4 regions of the Mesorhizobium sp. M1329 genome follow, and region 2 is predicted to be linked to each of the others. Evidence: predicted binding sites of a transcription regulator. Region 2 holds the regulator's gene; each other region holds the start of a gene.

Region 1 (4,954 bases), on a different contig from region 2:
GATCAGCTTGCTGTGCAGCCCGGCAAGCTTTTCCGTATCGCCGCCGGAAAAAGCGCCGTCCGCGTAGGCCGCCAGGTCGAGAATGCTGCGTTTCAGTCTTGAAATGATGGCGTCGGCGGCCAGTTTCGGCAGGATCAGCCGGCTGGTAAGCGCAGCGCAGAAGATACCAAGCACGATTTCCGCGCAGCGCGCCACGGCGAGATCGATGACGAGGTGCGGCTGGCCGAAAGCCGGCAGGCCGATGATCATCGCGGTGTAGCCGGCAAGCGCCGCGCCATAGGCCTCCGGATTGCGTAGCAGCGACGAGACCAGCGTGCAGATGCCGATCCAGACGGCAAGAACTGCAACCAGCAACCACGAGTTGGCACCGAAGACAGTGGTAATGCCGATCGCCGCCAGCGCGCCGGCAAGCGTGCCGAGGAGACGATAAAACCCCTTCGCCAGCACCATGCCGGCGACCGGCTGTGCGACGATGAACACCGTCATCATCGCCCATTGCGGGTGGTCGAGCTTCAGCGCATAGGCGGCCAAAAGCGCGATGAGGCCGGCCGAAACGGTGCGCAGGGCAAAGATCCAGTCCGAGCGCGTCGGCCGCGTCAGGCCAGCGATCCGCGTGCCGATATCGTCCTTCAGCCGCGCCCAGGTCAAGTGCTCGTCTCCAGCTCAGAAGGCCAAGCTAGCGGCGGGAGCTCAGATATCCAGCACTTCCGTCTCGGCGAATTCCGCGCGTTCCTGGATGAAGCGGAAGCGGGCCTCGGGCTTGGTGCCCATCAGGGCGTCGACAGCATCCTTTGTCGCCGCCTCGGCGTCGATCACATCGACCCGCAGCAGCGTGCGCTTTTTCGGGTCCATGGTGGTTTCCTTGAGCTGAGCAGCCATCATTTCGCCCAGCCCCTTGAAGCGGCCGATTTCGACCTTGCCGCGCCCGGTGAATTCGGTGCGCAGGAGTTCGTCCTTATGCGCATCGTTGCGGGCATAGGCGACCTTGCCGCCTTGCCGGATCGAATACAGCGGCGGCACCGCCAGATAGAGATGGCCGCCGCGGACCAGGCTTGGCATCTCCTGGTAGAAGAAGGTGATCAGCAGCGAGGCGATATGGGCGCCGTCGACGTCGGCATCGGTCATGATGATAACCCGATCGTAACGCAGGTCCTCGTCGCGATATCTCGAGCGCGTACCGCAGCCAAGCGCCTGGATGAGGTCGGATATCTGCTGGTTGCCGGCCAGCTTGTCGCTGCCGGCGCTGGCGACGTTGAGGATCTTGCCGCGCAGCGGCAGCACCGCCTGGCTGGCGCGGTCGCGCGCCTGCTTTGCCGAACCGCCGGCCGAATCGCCCTCGACGATGAAGAGCTCGGCACCGGCGGCGGCATTCTGCGTGCAGTCGGCGAGCTTGCCGGGCAGGCGCAGCTTGCGCACCGCACTCTTGCGCGACACTTCCTTTTCCTGGCGGCGGCGCACCCGCTCGTCGGCGCGCGCGATCACCCATTCGAGCAGTTTCGACGCTTCCTGCGGATTATCGGCCAGCCAGTGGTCGAACGGGTCGCGGATAGCGCTTTCGACGATGCGGATCGCCTCGATCGTCGCCAGCCTGTCCTTGGTCTGGCCGACGAATTCCGGCTCGCGGATGAACACCGATAGCATGCCCGCTGCAGAGATCATCACATCCTCGGAAGTGACGATCGAGGCGCGCTTGTTGCCGACTAGATCGGCGTAGGCGCGCAAGCCGCGCGTCAGGACGTTGCGGAAGCCGGCCTCATGCGTGCCGCCTTCGGCGGTCGGAATGGTGTTGCAATAGGAATTGATAAAACCGTCGCCGCCGAACCAGGTCACGGCCCATTCGAGCGAGCCGTGACCGCCCTGCTTCTCGCTCTTGCCGGCGAACATTTCACGGGTCACCTGGAATTCGTCGCCGAGCGAGGCTTTCAGATAGTCCTTGAGGCCGCCCGGAAAATGGAATTCTGCCTTGGCCGGCGTCGTGTCCTTTTCCTTGATCAGCGAGGGATCGCAGGTCCAGCGGATTTCGACACCGCCGAACAGGTAGGCCTTTGACCGCGCCATGCGGTAGAGCCGGGCCGGCTCGAACGCAGCACCCTTGCCGAAAATCTGCTCGTCTGGATGGAAGCGGATCTTCGTGCCGCGGCGATTGTGCACCTCGCCGAGCTGCTCAAGGCCGGTCACCGGAACGCCTCGCGAGAAGCGCTGGCGATAGAGCTTGCGCCCAATCGCGACCTCGACCTCGAGATGGTCGGACAGTGCGTTGACCACGGAAACGCCGACACCGTGCAGACCTCCCGAAGTTTCGTAGACCTTGCTGTCGAACTTGCCGCCTGAATGCAGCGTCGTCATGATGAGTTCGAGCGCCGGCTTCTTGAATTTCGGGTGCGGATCGACCGGAATGCCGCGGCCATTGTCGGTAACGGACAGGTATCCATCGGCGGAAAGCTCGACATCGATGAAGGTCGCATGGCCGGCGACCGCCTCGTCCATCGAATTGTCGATGACCTCGGCAAACAGATGGTGCATCGCCTTGTCGTCGGTGCCGCCAATGTACATGCCCGGGCGCCGTCGCACCGGCTCCAGCCCCTCCAGCACCTCGATGTCGGCGGCACTGTAGCTCTCGCTGGCGTCGCGGGGCGCCGGCCGCTTCGCCGCCTGCACCAGCGGGTCGGCCGGGCGCGCGGCGGCGCGAGCCGGTTGCGGCTGCTTGTCCAATTTGGCGAAAAGATCGTTGTTGTCGTCCATGCCGGTCCTGGATTCCGATGCTGCGAATCACCACCCGATACTGCCACGCTTTTCGCGGGCAGGCGACGGAGGTTCCTGTTACGTTCGAGGATAGAGCCTCTTACTGCAAAACCATTCGACAACCAAGCGGCGGAAATGGGGTCGAAGCCTAGAGCATCGACGCTTTATAAACCTTGTCCGAAGGTTACGCCGCAAGGTTGGCTGAAAAACGAGATCCGCGAACTGTCGCTGACCTAGAATGCAGCGGAACCCTCAAGAGGCTGTCGCTTAAGCATGTTGGATTACAGTTCGCTCCTGCTCGCGGCGGCGCTGTCGGGCACGTGCCTCAGCATCACCATGTTTGCGATCTGGTTCACCGCGCCACAGGCACGCTTTGTGCTGACGGTGGCGTGCGGCATTCTCGTGCTCGTCGCACATGTAGTGTTGTTCTGGCATTACACCAGGGATCCAAGCGCCTGGCTTTGCCAGATCGTGCTTGCGCTTCTCAGCCTCGGTTTTCTGATTATCTGCCTGTCGGCCATGCAATATCTCGGCATGCGCGACTACAGGCGCGCCATCTTGCCGACCTTGCTTGCGATGGCTGTTTGCGCGGGCGCGACATATCTTGGGTTTGATGGCGTCGGATTTATTGTCACCTACGCGACGGTAACGGCGCTGCTCTCGCTCATCGGAGCGATGTTCTGGATTGAGGGTGGTCACGATCGCCGGATATTGCTGGTCGTCTCGTTCCTGAGCGGCGTCTGTGCCCTGTCGTTCGGACTTTGCGGCGCGGTCTTGTTGGTCAAGGGCCAATGGGTGCTCGGTGTAGCACCGGACAATTGGGCCGAGCGGGTGAATTCCGTCGTAGCCGTCGCCTGCATGACCGGGCTCGGCGCATTGACGCTCTCCCTGCACCATTTGCAGGCGCAGATCGAATTGAAGGCCGAAACGATGACCGATCCATTGACCGGGCTGATGAACCGGCGGGCGTTGACGGCACTCTACGGCGAGCGGGTCTTCGGTCCGTTCATGTCCGTCGCCATGTTCGACCTCGACCATTTCAAGAGGACGAACGACGTATTCGGTCACCCGGTCGGCGACCAGGTTCTGCGCCGCTTTGCCGCCGTCATCAGGAAATACGCCAGAACCGGCGTCGACGCCTTCCGGTTGGGCGGCGAGGAATTCGTCCTCGTCATGTCGCGGATGACGGAAGAGAAGGCCTATGATGTTGCGAGCAAGATCAGCGTCGCCTTCGGCACGGAAGTCGTGGCCACCCAACTTGGTCCGTTGCGAAGCACAGTCAGCGGCGGCATCGGCTTTGGCGGAACAAGCGGCACCGGTCTCGACGATGTGCTGGCCGAAGCCGACGCAGCACTCTATGCGGCAAAGCGCGCCGGGCGAAATCGCGTCGTCGCCCGGGACCGCGCGAGCAAGGCCGACGAGCCGGCCTTGCGTTCTGCCTGATTGGGATTTCTATCTTCTTGTTAGACCCATGATCTTGTCCGAAAACCGGATTGCCTTTTCGGAATCATGATCTACTCCGCTGCGCCCAGATATTCCGACAGCGGCGGACAGGAGCAGACAAGGTTGCGGTCGCCGGCGACGTTGTCGATGCGTGACACCGGCGGCCAGTATTTTGCCGCCGTATCGGCATCGCCGGCGGGGTAGGCCGCTTCCAGACGGGAATAGGGATGGGTCCACTGGCCGGCCAATGCCTCGGCGGCGGTGTGCGGGGCGTTGACCAGAGGATTGTCGGCCAACGGCCATTCGCCCCTCGCCACCTTGGCTGCCTCGCCGGCTATGGCGATCATCGCCTCGCAGAAGCGATCCAGCTCGCGCTTGGGCTCGGACTCGGTCGGCTCGACCATCAGCGTGCCGGCCACCGGGAATGACATGGTCGGCGCGTGGAAGCCATAGTCGATCAGCCGCTTGGCGATGTCGTCGACGCTGATGCCGGCGCTGTCCTTGAGCACGCGGGTGTCGAGGATGCATTCATGCGCGACGCGTCCGTTGCGCCCCTTGTAAAGCAGGGGGAAATACTCGCCAAGCCGGGTCGCCACATAGTTGGCGGAGATGATCGCCGTCTCGGTCGCTTGCTTCAGGCCGGAAGCGCCCATCATGCGAATATACATCCAGGTGATCGGCAGGATGCAGGCACTGCCGAACGGTGCCGCCGCCACGGCATGGGCCGAGCCTTCGGTGACGTGGCCGGGCAGATATGGCTTCAGGTGCG
Region 2 (4,954 bases):
TCGCCGATCACGCCACGTTCGATCAGCGCGCGCATGATCTGGTAGCCATGCTCATGCATGAATGAAATCTGGCTGCCGCGTTTTTCCCCATCGCGCGTGCTTTCGAGCGTGAGCCCGTAAGTGCCGCACTTTGCCTCGACAAGCTCGATGAACAGATCGGCCAGCGCGATGCTCTTCTTGCGCACCGCCGTCATGTCGACATCGTTCCAGATGTCGAGCGCGCCCTTAAGCGTGCGCATCGACAGGACCGGCTGCGTGCCGCACAGAAACCGGCGGATGCCGGTGCCGGCCGCATAGCCTGGCTCGAAGGCGAAGGGCCGTGCATGGCCCCACCAGCCGGTGAGCGGCTGCTGGATGTCGGCAAGATGCCGCTCAGCCGCATAGATGAAAGCAGGCGCGCCCGGGCCGCCATTCAGATATTTGTAGGTGCAGCCAACGGCAAAATCGGCGTTTGCCTTGTCGAGCTCGACTGGCATCGCTCCAGCGGTGTGGCAGAGATCCCAGACGATCATCGCCCCGGCTTCCTGGGCTCTGCGCGTCAGCGCCGGCATGTCGCGCAGTTCGCCCGACTTGTAGTTGACGTGGTTGACCAGCACCACAGCGGTGCGTTCGTCGATCAGCTCTTCGATGCTCGGCGCGTCGACCCCCGAGAGGCGCAGCAGCGTATCCTTTCGCGTCGAAGCCACACCCTCAGCCATGTAGAGGTCCGTCGGAAAACTATCGCCCTCGGCGACGATGACCTGCCGCTCCGGTCGCATGGCCATGGCGGCGTGCAGCAGTTTATAGATGTTGACCGACGTCGTGTCGCAGACCACCGTCTGGCCGGCCGCGGCACCGATCAGGCGCCCGAGCTGGTCGCCAAGTTCAAGCGGCATGTTGAACCAGCCGGCCGTGTTCCATGCGCGGATGAGATCATGCGACCATTCTTCGGTCGCGGCCTTGCGCAATTCATCGAAAGCGGCACGTGAAGCAGCTCCTAGCGAATTGCCGTCGAGATAGATCACTCCTTGCGGCAACACAAAGCGGTCGCGCATCGCGCGCAGCGGATCTGCGGCATCCATCGCCTTTATGGCCGCGAGATCGGGAATTCCTGTCATGATTTGCCTGCTCCCCCAAAATTCAATGCAACGCCGGATACGCATCGACTGTTCTTCCATCACCTGGTTGCGCGCAGGAAGGCTCCACCGGCGAGAAGCAGCCTAACCAGGCGGTGGAAACCAGGACTTAACCCGAGGTTGGCGTTTTGAGTTCGTTTCGTTCACGGTGCATTGACCAAACCGCACACTCGATAGGGGTTCACTTCCGTGCCCTCCGCCGACCGACGGCCGATGCCAATGTGGCCTTCCGGGAAGCCAGAAGGGCGCAAACGAAAGCAGAATCAAGGCGATGAGGCTCGCGACGGTGAAAGTGGGGTACCCCGGTTAGGGGACGTCGTTTGTTTCCCGAGCCTTAACGCATTCATTAAACTTTAAACAGTTGCGGAACACAACTGGAACAGATAGTGTTTGTTCTGGGTTTGTTTTTCTGATTCTGTTGGGGGTCGCTATGCTGACACGCAAACAACACGAACTGCTTATGTTCATCCACGAAAGATTGAAGGAAAGCGGTATCCCGCCTTCCTTCGACGAGATGAAGGAAGCGCTCGACCTGGCTTCCAAATCGGGAATCCACCGGCTGATTACGGCACTGGAGGAGCGCGGCTTCATTCGCCGTTTGCCCAACCGGGCCCGTGCGCTGGAGGTGCTGCGCCTGCCTGACTCGATCGCCCCCGGCCTCAATGCGGCACGCAAGTTCTCGCCGAGTGTCATCCAGGGCAGTCTTGGGCAAGGCGGTCCGCGGCAAGGCAAGCCGACATCGTCGCGCGTCCCTGCGGCCGGAAATGACGACGATGTCGTCGCCGCCGTTTCGATCCCGGTGATGGGCCGCATCGCCGCCGGTGTGCCGATCGACGCCATCCAGCACCAGACGCATTCGATTTCGGTGCCGCCGGATATGATCATGGGCGGCGAGCATTATGCGCTCGAGGTCAAAGGCGATTCGATGATCGAGGCTGGCATTTTCGACGGCGACACGGTGATCATCCGCAATGCCGATACGGCGAGCCCCGGTGAGATCGTGGTGGCACTGGTCGACGAGGAGGAAGCGACGCTGAAGCGGTTCCGCCGCAAGGGCGCTTCGATCGCCCTGGAAGCCGCCAATCCGGCCTACGAGACGCGCATCTTCGGACCAGACAGGGTCAAGGTGCAAGGCAAGCTCGTCGGACTGATCCGCCGCTACTGAGTTCCGCCCTTGGCGCCGGCTTTGGGTTTGTCGGCCCTGCGGTATGGCGGCAGGCCCCGTGCCGCGCGTGAAAATTTCCGCTGCACGTGCCAGGGCCGGTATGATTTTTCGACCGCGAAACGGATTTCGGCGCGTGTTGCAGCTTGTGGATCGAAATAGACGGCGGCACTTCCCGCGCGCGCCAGTTGCCGTTTGGTGACGACGAGGACCAGCCGGTCGTAGTAGCAGGGGTTATGGGCGGTGGCGTCGTCGATGACGATCAAACTGGCAAAGGCGCAGGCTGGCCGCGCAGTATCGCGGTCCTTGGCTTGTGCGATGATCGCGCCGGATGGATGCCTGGCAAGGCAGAGGCCGTCCGTGCAAATGAACGGCATACCCGGCGGTAGGTCGGCCGGATCGGCAATGTCGAATTGCGGATCGTTCTTTCCAGGTGTTTCCGGCGCGACGATAGCCTCTGATGTGAGCGCGCGTTTCCAGTTGTCGATGGTGAACTCATTCGGGCGTGCCCGGTTGACCGCGAGTTCACCGCTGTCGATCGGCAGCGCGACCAACCGTGCGTCCTCCGAGATCAATACATCGGGTACGCGCGTCTGGGTTGTCGTTAGCAAGCCGGCGAGCGCAAAAGGAAGTGCCGCCAGCCGCAACCAGGTCGTCGCCATGCTGGCAATGACAAGGGCGATCGTCACCAAAAGGACGGATCTCAGCGAAATCAGCCCAACCGCATCGATTGGCGAGCGCTCGGAGATCCACCCGGACAGGGCGATCATCGCCGTCAGCCCCTTGCCCATCACGTATAGGAAAGGCCCATCCGCGCCGAACGGCATCGCCAGCGCACTGAGGACGGCGAAGGGCATGACGACCAGTGAGACGATGGGCATGATGGCCAGATTGGCGAACAGGCTGAGCGGCGCCACGCGCTGGAAATGCCATATGGCGAAAAGCGCCGTGGCGCTCCCTGCAATGATTGAGGTCATCGCCAGGCCGCCCATGCCCAGCAGGACCTTTCGCGTGGCGAGGCGTAGCGGCGACCGCCGCGGCGGCGGCCTGGTGGCCCTGCCGGCGCGGTAGTCGGACCAGCCGGCATAGGCGCCGACAAGGGCCGCCGTCGCGGCGAAGGACATCTGGAAGCTCGGACCGACCACCTCGTGTGGCGACACCAGAATGACCGCGATGGCCGAGATCGCCAGGTTGCGCATGGTGAGCGCGGCCCGGTCGAACAGCACGGCGATAAGCATCACCGCCAGCATGATGAAGCTGCGTTCGGCCGCTACCACAATGCCGGAAAAGACGAGGTAGGCCGCAATCGAAAAAAGCGCGGCGGCCGCGGCATATTTCTTGACCGGCCGTCGCGATGAGAAATCGGGAAACAGCGCAAAGGCGCCGCGTAGCAGCGCCATGATGGTGCCGGCGACCAACGCCATATGCAGCCCCGAGATAGAGATGATGTGATAGATGCCTGTACGCCGCATCGCTTCGTTGATCTCCTCGGGAATGCCGGCGCGCACGCCGACGATCAGCGCAGCAGCAATCTCGCCCTCGGCGCCGCCGATGCGGCTGCGGATATGGTCGGCGATGGATTCGCGCGCGTCTTCGATCGCAGAAGAAAGCCGCGCGGCAAGCGGCATGCTGCCCGACGACACGACTTTCGGATTGCCGAGAAAAAAGCCGCTGCCGCCGATACCGGCGAAATAGCTGTCGAAGGAGAAATCATAGCTGTCGGGCCGCACCGGCCCGGTCGGCGGCAGCAGCCGCACATAGCCGGCGATCTCGGAACCGGCGGTCAGCTCAGCCGGTATTTTCATCGCCGAAACGCGGACCCGTTCCGGCATGTAACGCAGTGTCGGCCTGGCGGTTGAGATCACATCGATCGTCAGCCTGATGCGGCCGCTCGCCATGGGCTCGTACGATACGACGCGACCCGTCAGCCGCGTCGAGATTTCGGAACCGAGCATATGCGTCCCGACACGCCAGGTCTCGAACTTGGCGGCAAGCACGCCAAGCGCGCAGAGCAACGCCACTATGAAGCACAGGCGCGTCCTGGGCCATGACCGCGAGACGACGGCACAAAGGGCTGCCAAGGCGACGATAGCGATCGGCTGTGGGAAGGCCGGCTCGGCCGCCATCGCGAAATACACGACCACCCCGCATGCGAGGAACACCGGCACCAGCAGGAAGGCGATGCCGCGGTCGAGTTCCAGGCCGGCCGCCGAGGTTATGCTATTGCGGATACGGGACGGTGACGGGAGGCGGAAGCGACGGCGTAGGCGCACGATGGGCTCGCCCGCGGGCACGGGAACCGTTGCGGGGTCGCTGGCCGGCAGCGACGGAGCATCAAAGCGCGGAGCGGGCAGCAATGCCGGTGCCGGAAGGACAGGCAGGGGAGCGGCAAACAGCAAGCGTTCGCTGACGCCGCTGCCAGCGTCCTCGCCCTCGCCCGCACCACGGCCTCGCACAGCCATCGGGTCTGCCCCTTGCGCCCTCGACCTCCTATGCTACATGAACGCGCAACGCGCGAAAGTCCGCAAACCCACTTCCTTCGCCCGCCTGAGAGTTCCATGCCCGATAAGGTCGTCACCCGTTTTGCCCCCTCGCCCACCGGCTATCTGCACATTGGCGGCGCGCGCACGGCGCTGTTCAACTGGCTGTATGCCAAGCACACAGGCGGCACGATGCT
Region 3 (4,954 bases), on a different contig from region 2:
TTTTGCGAAGACGTCGAATTATCTTGGGCAAATGCCATGTCCACCAGCATGTTCGTGCCGGCCACGGTAGCGATAGCAAGGCATAACAGGCTGGATGAACGGCTGGCAGTCATCGCCGGAGTATAGTGCCGTGATAGCGGCAAGACCAGACCGATGGCGCTGAAATTGCAGGCGCCGGATCGTCCGCCGGCCCGGCTCGTTCATGCGGCCTGCTTGCGAGTGTCGAAAACATGGTCGACGAGGCCCCAATCCTTGGCCTCCTGCGCAGTCATGAAAAAGTCGCGGTCGAGCGTGCGTTCCACTTCTTCGTAGGTGCGGCCGCAATGGTGGGCGTAAAGATCGGTCATGCGCCGCTTGGTGCGAAGGATGCCCTCGGCATGGCGCTGGATATCGGAGGCTTGGCCCTGGAAGCCGCCGAGAGGCTGATGCAGCACGATGCTGGTGTTGGGTAGCGCGATGCGCCGCCCCGGTGTGCCGGCCATCAAAAGGAACGAGGCCATCGAGGCGGCGAAACCCATACAAACGGTGGAGACCGGGCAGCTGATATACTGCATCGTATCATAGATGGCGAAACCGCTGGTCACCACGCCGCCCGGCGAGTTGATGTAGAGCGAGACCTCCTTGTCGGGATTGTCGGATTCCAGCGACAGAAGCTGGGCGCAGACTAGCGCCGAGGTGCCGTCGTCGATCGGCCCGTTGATGAAGACGATGCGCTCGCGCAGCAGCCGCGAAAATATGTCGAAGGCACGTTCGCCGCGGCTCGACTGCTCGATCACCATCGGAACCAAATTGGCAAGGCCGCTCATTATTTTTCTCCGTAGGCTGATCGTGTTCAGGCCGCGCGCAGAAGGAGGCGCGGGGTGTTTGCGGCGATCTGCTTGTGCCTGGGAGCACGCGCTTCAAACGAGAGTCGGCAACCGGCGCATGCCATCGCGATCTCCGGCACTGCTGCCCGAGCAAAACCATCATGGACGATGCGCAGATGCGTGCCGCCGGAAACGGTGCGGTCGAGGGTAAAGGTGACGATGCTGTCCACTGGGTTGTCGCTCATTGGGCTGTCCAGGGGGCTGCCGGGCGGCACCTGCGTATCGCCGGGCGCCGGCCGCTCCCGCCAGGAATAGCGCAGCAGCCGTCCTGGATCTGCGTCGAGGATTTCGCACTCGATCGGCGCATTCGGCGCTTTAAAGGCAAAGCGGTTGCCGATTTCGGGCTTGATGTCGTTCGGCATCATCCAGGCCGCGAGCAGGTCCGGCACCGTCAGCGCCCTCCACACTTTTTCCGGCGGCTCGGGCAGTTCGCACTCGAACTCGATCTTGTCTGCGGCCATTTCCGCGCGTTCTTTGCCTCGGCTGGTCATTGGTCCATGTCCTTCAACACCGTCTTGAGCCTTTCGATGCGCTCTGGCCAGAACGCACGGTAGCGTTCGATCCAGCCGAGCAGCGGCGCAAGCCCCTTCGGATCGGCGCGGTAATAGGCGTTGCGGCCGGCCCGCCGCTCGATGACGAGGCCGGCGCCGCGCAGCACGGCGAGATGCTGCGATACCGCCGGCTGCGATACCGGCATGTCAGTGCGCAGTTCAGACACCGTCATCTCGCCGTCGGCGAGCCGCTCATAGACGGCGCGACGCGTTGGATCGGCCAGTGCCCGAAAAATGTCTGCTTCGATCATGCTAAAAGCATAAGTCGATACTTATCGGTTTGGCAAGTCGCGTTTCGAGGACAGGCAGTGTTTTTTTACGACGGGCGAGATTTTACAAACGCGTCGGAAGCCAGCGTCTCACCATGTCTGGAGATCCGTTAAATGTCGCCTCGAAAACGGGTGACGCGAGCACGGCACGGATATGAAGCAGTTCGGAGCCGACGTTTCGGAAGCCATGTTGCCTGTGCGCGGCAACAACAAGCGACTGTCCGGCAGTCAAGACGAGATGCTCATCATCGATCCACATCTCGGCCCTGCCGGCGATGACGGTAAGCACTTCCTCGACCGGGTGCCAATGTGTCGGGGCGCCAACCGTGGGTTCGACCCATTGTTCAAATATGCAAAGTTGAGTTGCGCCGTTGCAGGCCGAGACATGCATGCGGGTCTTTACTCCCGTTCGCCATTCTTCTTGCGGCTGATCGTCATGCTCGACCATCTTCATTGAGTTCGCCTCGATCTCAGGGTTCGTGGAAATTCGACGCCAGGACACTACTTGTTACTGACATCTATTGAGAGTGCAGGGCCTTTAACCTAGAACGAATAGAGAACAAAAACCTTGTGGGAAAAGGCAGCCACATCAGGCAGGGATTATCCATAGCCTGTAAGGTGCAGCGACAAAATTTTGGTTTCGGATGAGCGCGGAGAAGTGTCATGGCGGGTAGTGTCAACAAGGTCATTCTGGTGGGCAATCTCGGGGCGGACCCTGAAATCCGCCGCCTGAATTCGGGTGACCCGGTCGTCAACATCCGCATCGCGACGTCGGAAAGCTGGCGCGACAAGACATCCGGAGAGCGCAAGGAAAAGACCGAATGGCACAATGTCGTGATCTTCAACGACCAGATCGCCAAGGTGGCCGAGCAGTATCTGAAGAAGGGCATGAAGGTCTATGTCGAGGGCCAGCTGCAGACGCGCAAATGGCAGGACCAGACCGGCAATGACCGCTATACGACCGAAATCGTGTTGCAGAAATTCCGCGGCGAGCTGCAGATGCTCGATGCGCGGGGCGAGGGCGGCGGCCAGGTCGGCAACTATGCCGGTGGTGGTGCGAGCCGCGGTTCCGATTTCGGCCAGTCCGGCCCGGGCGAAAGTTTCAATCGCGGTGGCGCCAACAAGGGCGGCGGCGGTGGTTCGTCGCGCGAGCTGGACGACGAAATTCCGTTCTGATTTCTCGGGGCGGACTGCCCTTGCGGCGAAAAGCGCCGGCATCTTGGCCACGAAATGGCGTCCCGAAAATCTGTCTTGGATTTTCGGGACGTTGTGCGTTTGAGCGGTGAAAGGACGTATCAGTTGAAAGCAAGGGTCAAATGGGTCGAGGAGCGCACTTTCATTGGCGAGTCCGCCAGTGAGCACAAGCTGGTGCTAGGCACTGCGTTTGGGCCGGAGGGCAAGACACCGGGGCCGAGCCCAATGGAACTGGTGCTGATCGGCACCGGCGGCTGCTCGGCCTATGACGTGGTCCATATCCTGGAAAAGGGGCGCGAGGCAGTTGAAGATTGTGTGGTCGAACTCGATGCCGACCGTGCAGAAGCCGATCCCAAGGTGTTCACCCGCATCCACATGCATTTTGTCGTCAAGGGCCGGGCGCTGTCACACGACAAGGTGAAGCGGGCAATCGGGCTTTCGATCGAGAAATACTGCTCGGCCTCGGCAATGATGGCCAAGACTGCCGAGATTACCCACGACTTCGAAGTCATTGAAACGACGGCGAAGTAGGGCAGCTCCTAAGTCGCCATCAGCGCCTTGATGCCGTCGGCGACGAACTGTACGGCGAGCGCCGCCAGGATGACGCCGAGCAGCCGCGTCAGGATCGAACGGCCGGTTTGGCCGAGGATACGGTCGATGCGCTCTGACAGCACGAACACCAGGTAAGTGATGACGAGGCAGATGGCGATGATGCCGACAAGGGCTGTCTGCGCGCCCAAACCCTGAAACGAGCTTGAGAGCAGGACGGTCGCCGAAATCGCGCCGGGACCGGCAATAAGCGGGATCGCCAGCGGAAAGGCGGCGATGTTGTGGATCATGTCCCTGGTGATGGCGACGTCGCCGATCTTCTCCTTGCGGTCCTGCCGGCGCTCGAACACCATTTCGAAGGCGATGAAGAACAGCAGAAAGCCGCCGGCGACGCGGAAGGCCGGCAGGGTGATGCCGAAGACCGACAGGATCGACGCGCCGGCGATTGCGAACAACGCCATCACCAGGAAGGCGATGACCGAGGCGCGCACGGAGACCTGGTTGCGTTCCTCGCGGTTCATGCCGCGGGTCACGGCGAGGAAGAGCGGCGCCAGGCCGGGCGGATCGATCGTCACAAGTATGGTGACGAAGGCGTTGAACAGGCTGTCGAAGCTCGGCATGCTGACCCTCCCCGCCGGCAATGCCGGATATCGGGATTGGTAGAGCAAAGCGGAGCCAGTGGAAACCGTGCGGATCACGGGCTCGCGGCGCGCCGCGCCAGGAACTCGACTTCGAGACGCCAGGTGGCGCCGTCGTCCTGTGAGCGTTCGCCCAGCCAGCGGAACGAATTTTCGGTGATGCGCGAAAAGCTCCAGCGCACAGCAGATCCAGTGCCGTCTGCGCCTTGCTGGATGATGGTGTCGCCCTCGGCACGGCCGAGCTGGCGGCTGTAGTACTGGCTGCGCGGATCGCTCCAGAAGATGTGCCAGGCGTCGACGTCGGGGTCGTAGACGCGCAAAGTCGTGCCATAAAAGGTCCATTTGCCGAGCGACGGCGAGGCGCCAGCGTCACGGGCGGGCAGAATCCATACGTCCTGGATGGCCCGGCCTTCGAGCACCCAGCCGAAATGCACCTCGCCGCGCCCGGTCAGCACCTGGCCGTCCTCGAGATGGCGCGTGGCGTCGAACGTCCAGGCGCCGACGAAGCGGCCGTAAAGGTTCAGTTTCTCGGCAAGGGCCGGTACGGGTCCATCGCTGTGCAGGGCCTTGGCAAAGGAATTGGACATGGCTTCGCTCTCATCTTGTCAGGAGACCGGCAAGCATAGAGGCCGACAGGGGTTCTGCGCTTGGGAAAAATTGCTATATTTCGGCGATGGCGACGAGCGCGCACAGGCTTGCGTCGGGCCGAGGCTGGCAGGTGTCGGATGTCATCTGCACCGCCAGCGCCGCCGACAGGCCATTCGAGGAGGAGCATCGGGATTTCTGCATTGCCGCCGTAACCAGCGGCACCTTCCGCTATCGTGCGCGCCAGGGCACGGCGATGCTGGCGCCGGGCGCGCTCCTGCTCGGCAATCCCGGCACATGCT
Region 4 (4,954 bases), on a different contig from region 2:
ACTGCCGGCATTCCGGCGTATAGAGCGGGATGACGTGGTCGCCCTTCCTGACCGAGGTGACGCCCTTGCCGACGTCGACGACGATGCCTGCGCCCTCATGGCCGAGGATCGCCGGAAACAGGCCTTCCGGGTCGGCACCCGACAGCGTGAACTCGTCGGTGTGGCAGATGCCGGTTGCCTTGATCTCGACCAGCACCTCGCCATCGCGGGGACCTTCGAGGTCGACCTCCATGATCTCCAGCGGCTTTCCGGCGGCGACGGCGACAGCGGCGCGCGTTTTCATCAGGCAATCCTCCCAAGACAGTCTGCAATCCAGGTTAGATTTAACTTACCATTCAGCTCTGCGCTATGCACGAAGCGACGTTCTGACTCCGGATTTTCGTCAGCGCCGGCCGATTTGCATCCGGGATAGGCTCCGACTTGCCTTGACCGGCCCCCTGAAGCCCATAAAACGGGAAGCCCGTAAAAGACGGGCAGTCGAGGGACGAGGCCTGCATGTTCTCAAAGATCCTGGTCGCCAACCGTGGCGAGATCGCCTGCCGCGTGATCAAGACGGCGCGCAAGATGGGCGTCGCCACCGTCGCGGTCTATTCCGACGCCGACCGCGACGCCATGCATGTCGAAATGGCCGACGAGGCGGTGCATATCGGGCCTTCGCCTGCTGCGCAAAGCTATCTGGTCCCGGAAAAGATCATCGCCGCCTGCAAGGCTACAGGAGCCGAGGCCGTGCATCCCGGCTACGGCTTCCTGTCGGAGCGGGCATCCTTCTGCGAAGCGCTGGAGCAGGAAGGCATCGTCTTCATCGGCCCGAAGCCCAAGGCCATCAAGGCGATGGGCGATAAGATCGAATCGAAGAAGTTCGCCAATGCGGCCAAGGTGTCGACGGTGCCCGGCTGGCTCGGCGTCGTCGAAAACGCCGCCCATGCCGAAAGGATAGCCGGCGAAATCGGCTATCCCGTGATGATCAAGGCCTCGGCCGGCGGCGGCGGCAAGGGCATGCGCATCGCCTGGAGCAAGGCAGAGGTGCGCGACGGCTTCGACCGGGCGCGGTCGGAAGCCAAAAGCTCGTTCGGCGATGACCGCGTCTTCATCGAAAAATTCATCGTCGACCCGCGCCATATCGAAATCCAGGTGCTCGCCGACGCGCATGGCAACACGCTCTATCTCGGCGAGCGGGAATGCTCGATCCAGCGCCGCAACCAGAAGGTCGTAGAGGAGGCGCCGTCGCCCTTCCTCGATGCCAAGACCCGCAAAGCCATGGGCGAGCAGTCGGTGGCGTTGGCCAAGGCGGTCGACTACCAGAGCGCCGGAACGGTCGAATTCATCGTCGATAGCGACAAGAACTTCTATTTCCTGGAAATGAACACGCGGCTGCAGGTCGAGCATCCGGTGACGGAACTGGTCACCGGCATCGACCTGGTCGAGCAGATGATCCGCGTGGCAGCCGGCGAAAAGCTCGCCATCAAGCAGAGCGACGTCAAGTTGAACGGCTGGGCGGTGGAAAGCCGCCTCTATGCCGAAGACCCGTATCGCAACTTTCTGCCGTCGATCGGCCGGCTGACAAAATACCGGCCGCCGGAAGAGGGAAAATTCGGCGAAATCGTCATCCGCAACGATACCGGCGTCACCGAAGGCTCGGAAATCTCGATGTTCTACGACCCGATGGTCGCCAAGCTGTGCACCTGGGCGCCGACACGGCTGGCGGCGATAGACGCGATGTCGGAAGCGCTGGACAGTTTCGTCGTCGACGGCATCGAGCACAACATACCGTTCCTGGCGGCGCTGATGCAGCATCCGCGCTGGCGGGAAGGTCGGCTATCGACCGGGTTCATCGCCGAGGAATACCCCGACGGCTTCGCGCCGATCGTGCCAGACGCCGAGGAGAAGTCGGTGCTGGCCGCGATTGCCACCGCGGTCGAACTTCTGCGCCGCGACCGGCTCGACCGCCTGGGCGGGCGGCTGGCGCCGCATTCGGGCGCTTTGAAACGTGATTGGGTGGTGAAGATCGGCCGGGATTATCTTTCGCTCGCCATCGTCGAAGGCATGATTTCCGTTCCGATGGAGCTCGATCTCACAATCGACGGCGGCAAACCGCTGACCGTGGCATCCGACTGGCGGCCGGGCGATCTCATCTGGCGCGGCACGGTCGGCGGTCGCAAGGTCGCGGCGCAGGTCAGGCCGGTACTGAACGGGTTCCGCATCGCCTGGAAAGGCATGTCGGTGACAGCCCGCGCCATGCTGCCGCGCACTGCCGAACTCGAAAGGCTGATGCCTGAAAAAATCGCGCCGGACACTTCGAAGATGCTGCTCTGCCCAATGCCCGGGCTCGTCGTGTCGATCGCCGTTGTCGAGGGGCAGGAGGTCAAGGCCGGCGAGACGCTTGCAGTGGTCGAAGCGATGAAGATGGAAAACGTGCTGCGCGCCGAGCGCGACCTCATCGTCTCGAAGCTCAACGCCAAGCCCGGCGACAGCCTTGCCGTCGATGCGGTGATCATGGAATTCGCGTGAGGGTGAAAAAAACCGCCTGAGGCTAGCCTGGGACGTTGGAGATTAGCGAAAGCCGAGGTGACGGCCAATCTCCCCCCTCGTGGGGGAGATGTCCGGCAGGACAGAGAGGGGCGCGAAGAAACGCGACCAGACAATTCGTTGGGCAACGAGACAGAATTCGCATTTTTTTGCCGCCACAACGTATTTTGTTCTTGCTTTGTGCCGGCAGCTATGCTACTAATTTGGGTATGGTGCTAATTGGCTCCAACGACCCGCCTTTGAGGCGGGTTTTGTGTTTCCTGGCCCGAGGTTGGCGGGACAGCGCCCCTCTCTGTCCTGCCGGACATCTCCCCCACGAGGGGGGAGATCGGCAGTTGCGGCGGCTGCTCTAAACGTCCAAAGCTCCAATCGCTACCGCTGGACTCGTGGTACCCGGTGCCGGACAATACATCTTCATCAACTGAGTCCTTGTGAGGCGGCGCGAAAAAACCATGGCGGATGAGAGACTTCCACGCGATCCCTTGCTGCGCGAGGCCTATGCAAAGGCGTCACGGGCGGAGGCGGCGGCGCGTCGGTTCATTCATCTGCGCGTGCATTCGGCCTATTCGCTGCTCGAAGGCGCCTTGCAGCTCGGCAAGATCGTCGGCCATGCAGTGCAGGACGAGTGCCCGGCAATCGCCGTCACCGACACCAACAATCTGTTCGGCGCACTGGAATTCGCCCAGAAGGCGGTAAAGGACGGTATCCAGCCGATCATCGGCTGCCAGATCGACCTCGCCTTTTCCGGCGAGGCGAGCGACAGCCAGCGCGACCGCAGGCGGCAAGGGCCGGAGATGCGGCCGGTCGTCCTGATCGCCGCCACCGAGGCCGGCTACGGCAATCTGGTCAGGCTGGTCAGCCGCGTCTACCTCGAGACACCGCCCGGCGAAGCGGTGCATCTGACGACCGAGATGCTGCAGGGCCACTCCGACGGTCTGATCTGCCTTACGGGCGGGCCGCGCGGTCCGATCGGCACTGCCTTGAAAGAGGATCGCCGCGAACTCGCCGAGACCCGGCTCCTGGCGCTCAAGGGCCTGTTCGGCGACCGGCTCTATGTCGAGCTTGAGCGGGTGTCCGGCTACGACCGCGCGATCGAGCAGTCGTCGGTCGATCTCGCCTACCGCCATGATCTGCCGTTGGTTGCCACCAACGAGGCGTTTTTCTTCTCTCGTGAAGACTATGACGCGCATGATGCGTTGATCGCCATCGCCGAAGGCTCCGTGGTTGCGGCCGACAATCGCCGCCGCCTTTCGCCCGACCACTTCCTGAGAAGCCAGGCCGACATGGCGAGGCTGTTCGCCGACCTGCCGGAAGCAATCGACAACACCGTCGAGATCGCGCTGCGCTGCTCGTATTACCCGAAGACACGCAATCCGATCCTGCCGCGCTTTGCCGGCCGCGATGTCGCCGACGCCGATGCTGCGGTCAAGGCGGAGGCGCACGAGCTTGCCAGGCAGGCGCATGAAGGGCTGGAGGCGCGGCTGGCGGCGCACGGGCCGACGCCCGGCTATACCGTCGAGCAATATCGCGAGAGGCTGGATTTCGAGCTCGGCGTCATCGAGAAGATGAAATATCCGGGCTATTTCCTGATCGTCGCCGACTTCATCAAATGGGCCAAGGCGCAAGACATTCCGGTCGGGCCGGGCCGCGGTTCGGGCGCCGGCTCGCTGGTTGCCTATGCCACGACCATCACCGACATCGATCCGCTGCGCTTTTCGCTGCTGTTCGAGCGCTTCCTCAATCCCGACCGCGTGTCGATGCCCGACTTCGACATCGACTTCTGCCAGGACCGGCGCGAGGAGGTCATCCGCTACGTCCAGCAGAAATACGGCCGCGACCAGGTCGGCCAGATCATCACCTTCGGCACACTGCAGGCACGCGCGGTGCTGCGTGACGTCGGCCGCGTGCTGCAGATGCCTTACGGGCAGGTCGACAAGCTGAGCAAGATGGTGCCGTCGAACCCGGCCAATCCCGTCAAGCTTGCCGATGCCATCGCCAACGAGCCGCGCTTTGCCGAAGAGGCGGAGCGTGAGCCGATCGTGCAGACGCTGCTCGATACGGCGCAGAAACTGGAAGGTCTTTATCGGCACGCCTCTACGCACGCGGCCGGTATCGTCATCGGCGACCGGCCGCTGTCGGAGCTGGTGCCGATGTACCGCGATCCGCGATCGGACATGCCCGTCACCCAGTTCAACATGAAGTATGTCGAGCAGGCCGGGCTGGTGAAATTCGACTTCCTTGGCCTGAAGACGCTGACGGTGCTGGACAGGGCGGTCAAGCTGATCCGCCGCCGCGGCATCGAGATCGATCTCGCCCACATTCCGCTCGACGACCCGGAAACCTACGCCATGCTGTCGCGCGGCGAGGTGGTCGGCGTGTTCCAGGTGGAAAGTGCCGGCATGCGCAAGGCGCTGATCGGCATGCGGCC

Evidence for each region. Region 2 encodes LexA, which represses DNA repair genes until DNA is damaged. Its sites were predicted from a motif close to TGTTCNNNNTGTGTTCNG; they were not measured.
Region 1: parE (DNA topoisomerase IV subunit B) is a predicted target of LexA. The motif match lies at 2,813-2,830, and genes of this name have one in related genera.
Region 3: NKH21_RS11540 (single-stranded DNA-binding protein) is a predicted target of LexA. The motif match lies at 2,231-2,248, and genes of this name have one in related genera.
Region 4: dnaE (DNA polymerase III subunit alpha) is a predicted target of LexA. The motif match lies at 2,695-2,712, and genes of this name have one in related genera.

What each region holds. Positions count from the first base shown of each region.
Region 1 is NZ_JAMYLN010000009.1:180,439-185,392, reverse strand. It holds gene NKH21_RS12080 (FUSC family protein) at 1-648, opposite strand, end outside; gene parE (DNA topoisomerase IV subunit B) at 691-2,742, opposite strand; gene NKH21_RS12070 (GGDEF domain-containing protein) at 3,016-4,185, shown strand; gene gcvP (aminomethyl-transferring glycine dehydrogenase) at 4,257-4,954, opposite strand, start outside.
Region 2 is NZ_JAMYLN010000030.1:71,987-76,940, forward strand. It holds gene kynU (kynureninase) at 1-1,097, opposite strand, end outside; gene lexA (transcriptional repressor LexA) at 1,546-2,280, shown strand; gene NKH21_RS25520 (ComEC/Rec2 family competence protein) at 2,274-4,739, opposite strand; gene gltX (glutamate--tRNA ligase) at 4,836-4,954, shown strand, end outside.
Region 3 is NZ_JAMYLN010000009.1:59,773-64,726, reverse strand. It holds gene NKH21_RS11565 (hypothetical protein) at 1-113, opposite strand, end outside; gene NKH21_RS11560 (ATP-dependent Clp protease proteolytic subunit) at 201-806, opposite strand; gene NKH21_RS11555 (SRPBCC family protein) at 833-1,357, opposite strand; gene NKH21_RS11550 (ArsR/SmtB family transcription factor) at 1,354-1,668, opposite strand; gene NKH21_RS11545 (cupin domain-containing protein) at 1,751-2,140, opposite strand; gene NKH21_RS11540 (single-stranded DNA-binding protein) at 2,350-2,862, shown strand; gene NKH21_RS11535 (OsmC family protein) at 2,986-3,411, shown strand; gene NKH21_RS11530 (MarC family protein) at 3,420-4,049, opposite strand; gene NKH21_RS11525 (hypothetical protein) at 4,124-4,654, opposite strand; gene NKH21_RS11520 (helix-turn-helix transcriptional regulator) at 4,741-4,954, shown strand, end outside.
Region 4 is NZ_JAMYLN010000009.1:165,897-170,850, reverse strand. It holds gene NKH21_RS12020 (S-(hydroxymethyl)glutathione dehydrogenase/class III alcohol dehydrogenase) at 1-283, opposite strand, end outside; gene NKH21_RS12015 (acetyl-CoA carboxylase biotin carboxylase subunit) at 496-2,508, shown strand; gene dnaE (DNA polymerase III subunit alpha) at 2,979-4,954, shown strand, end outside.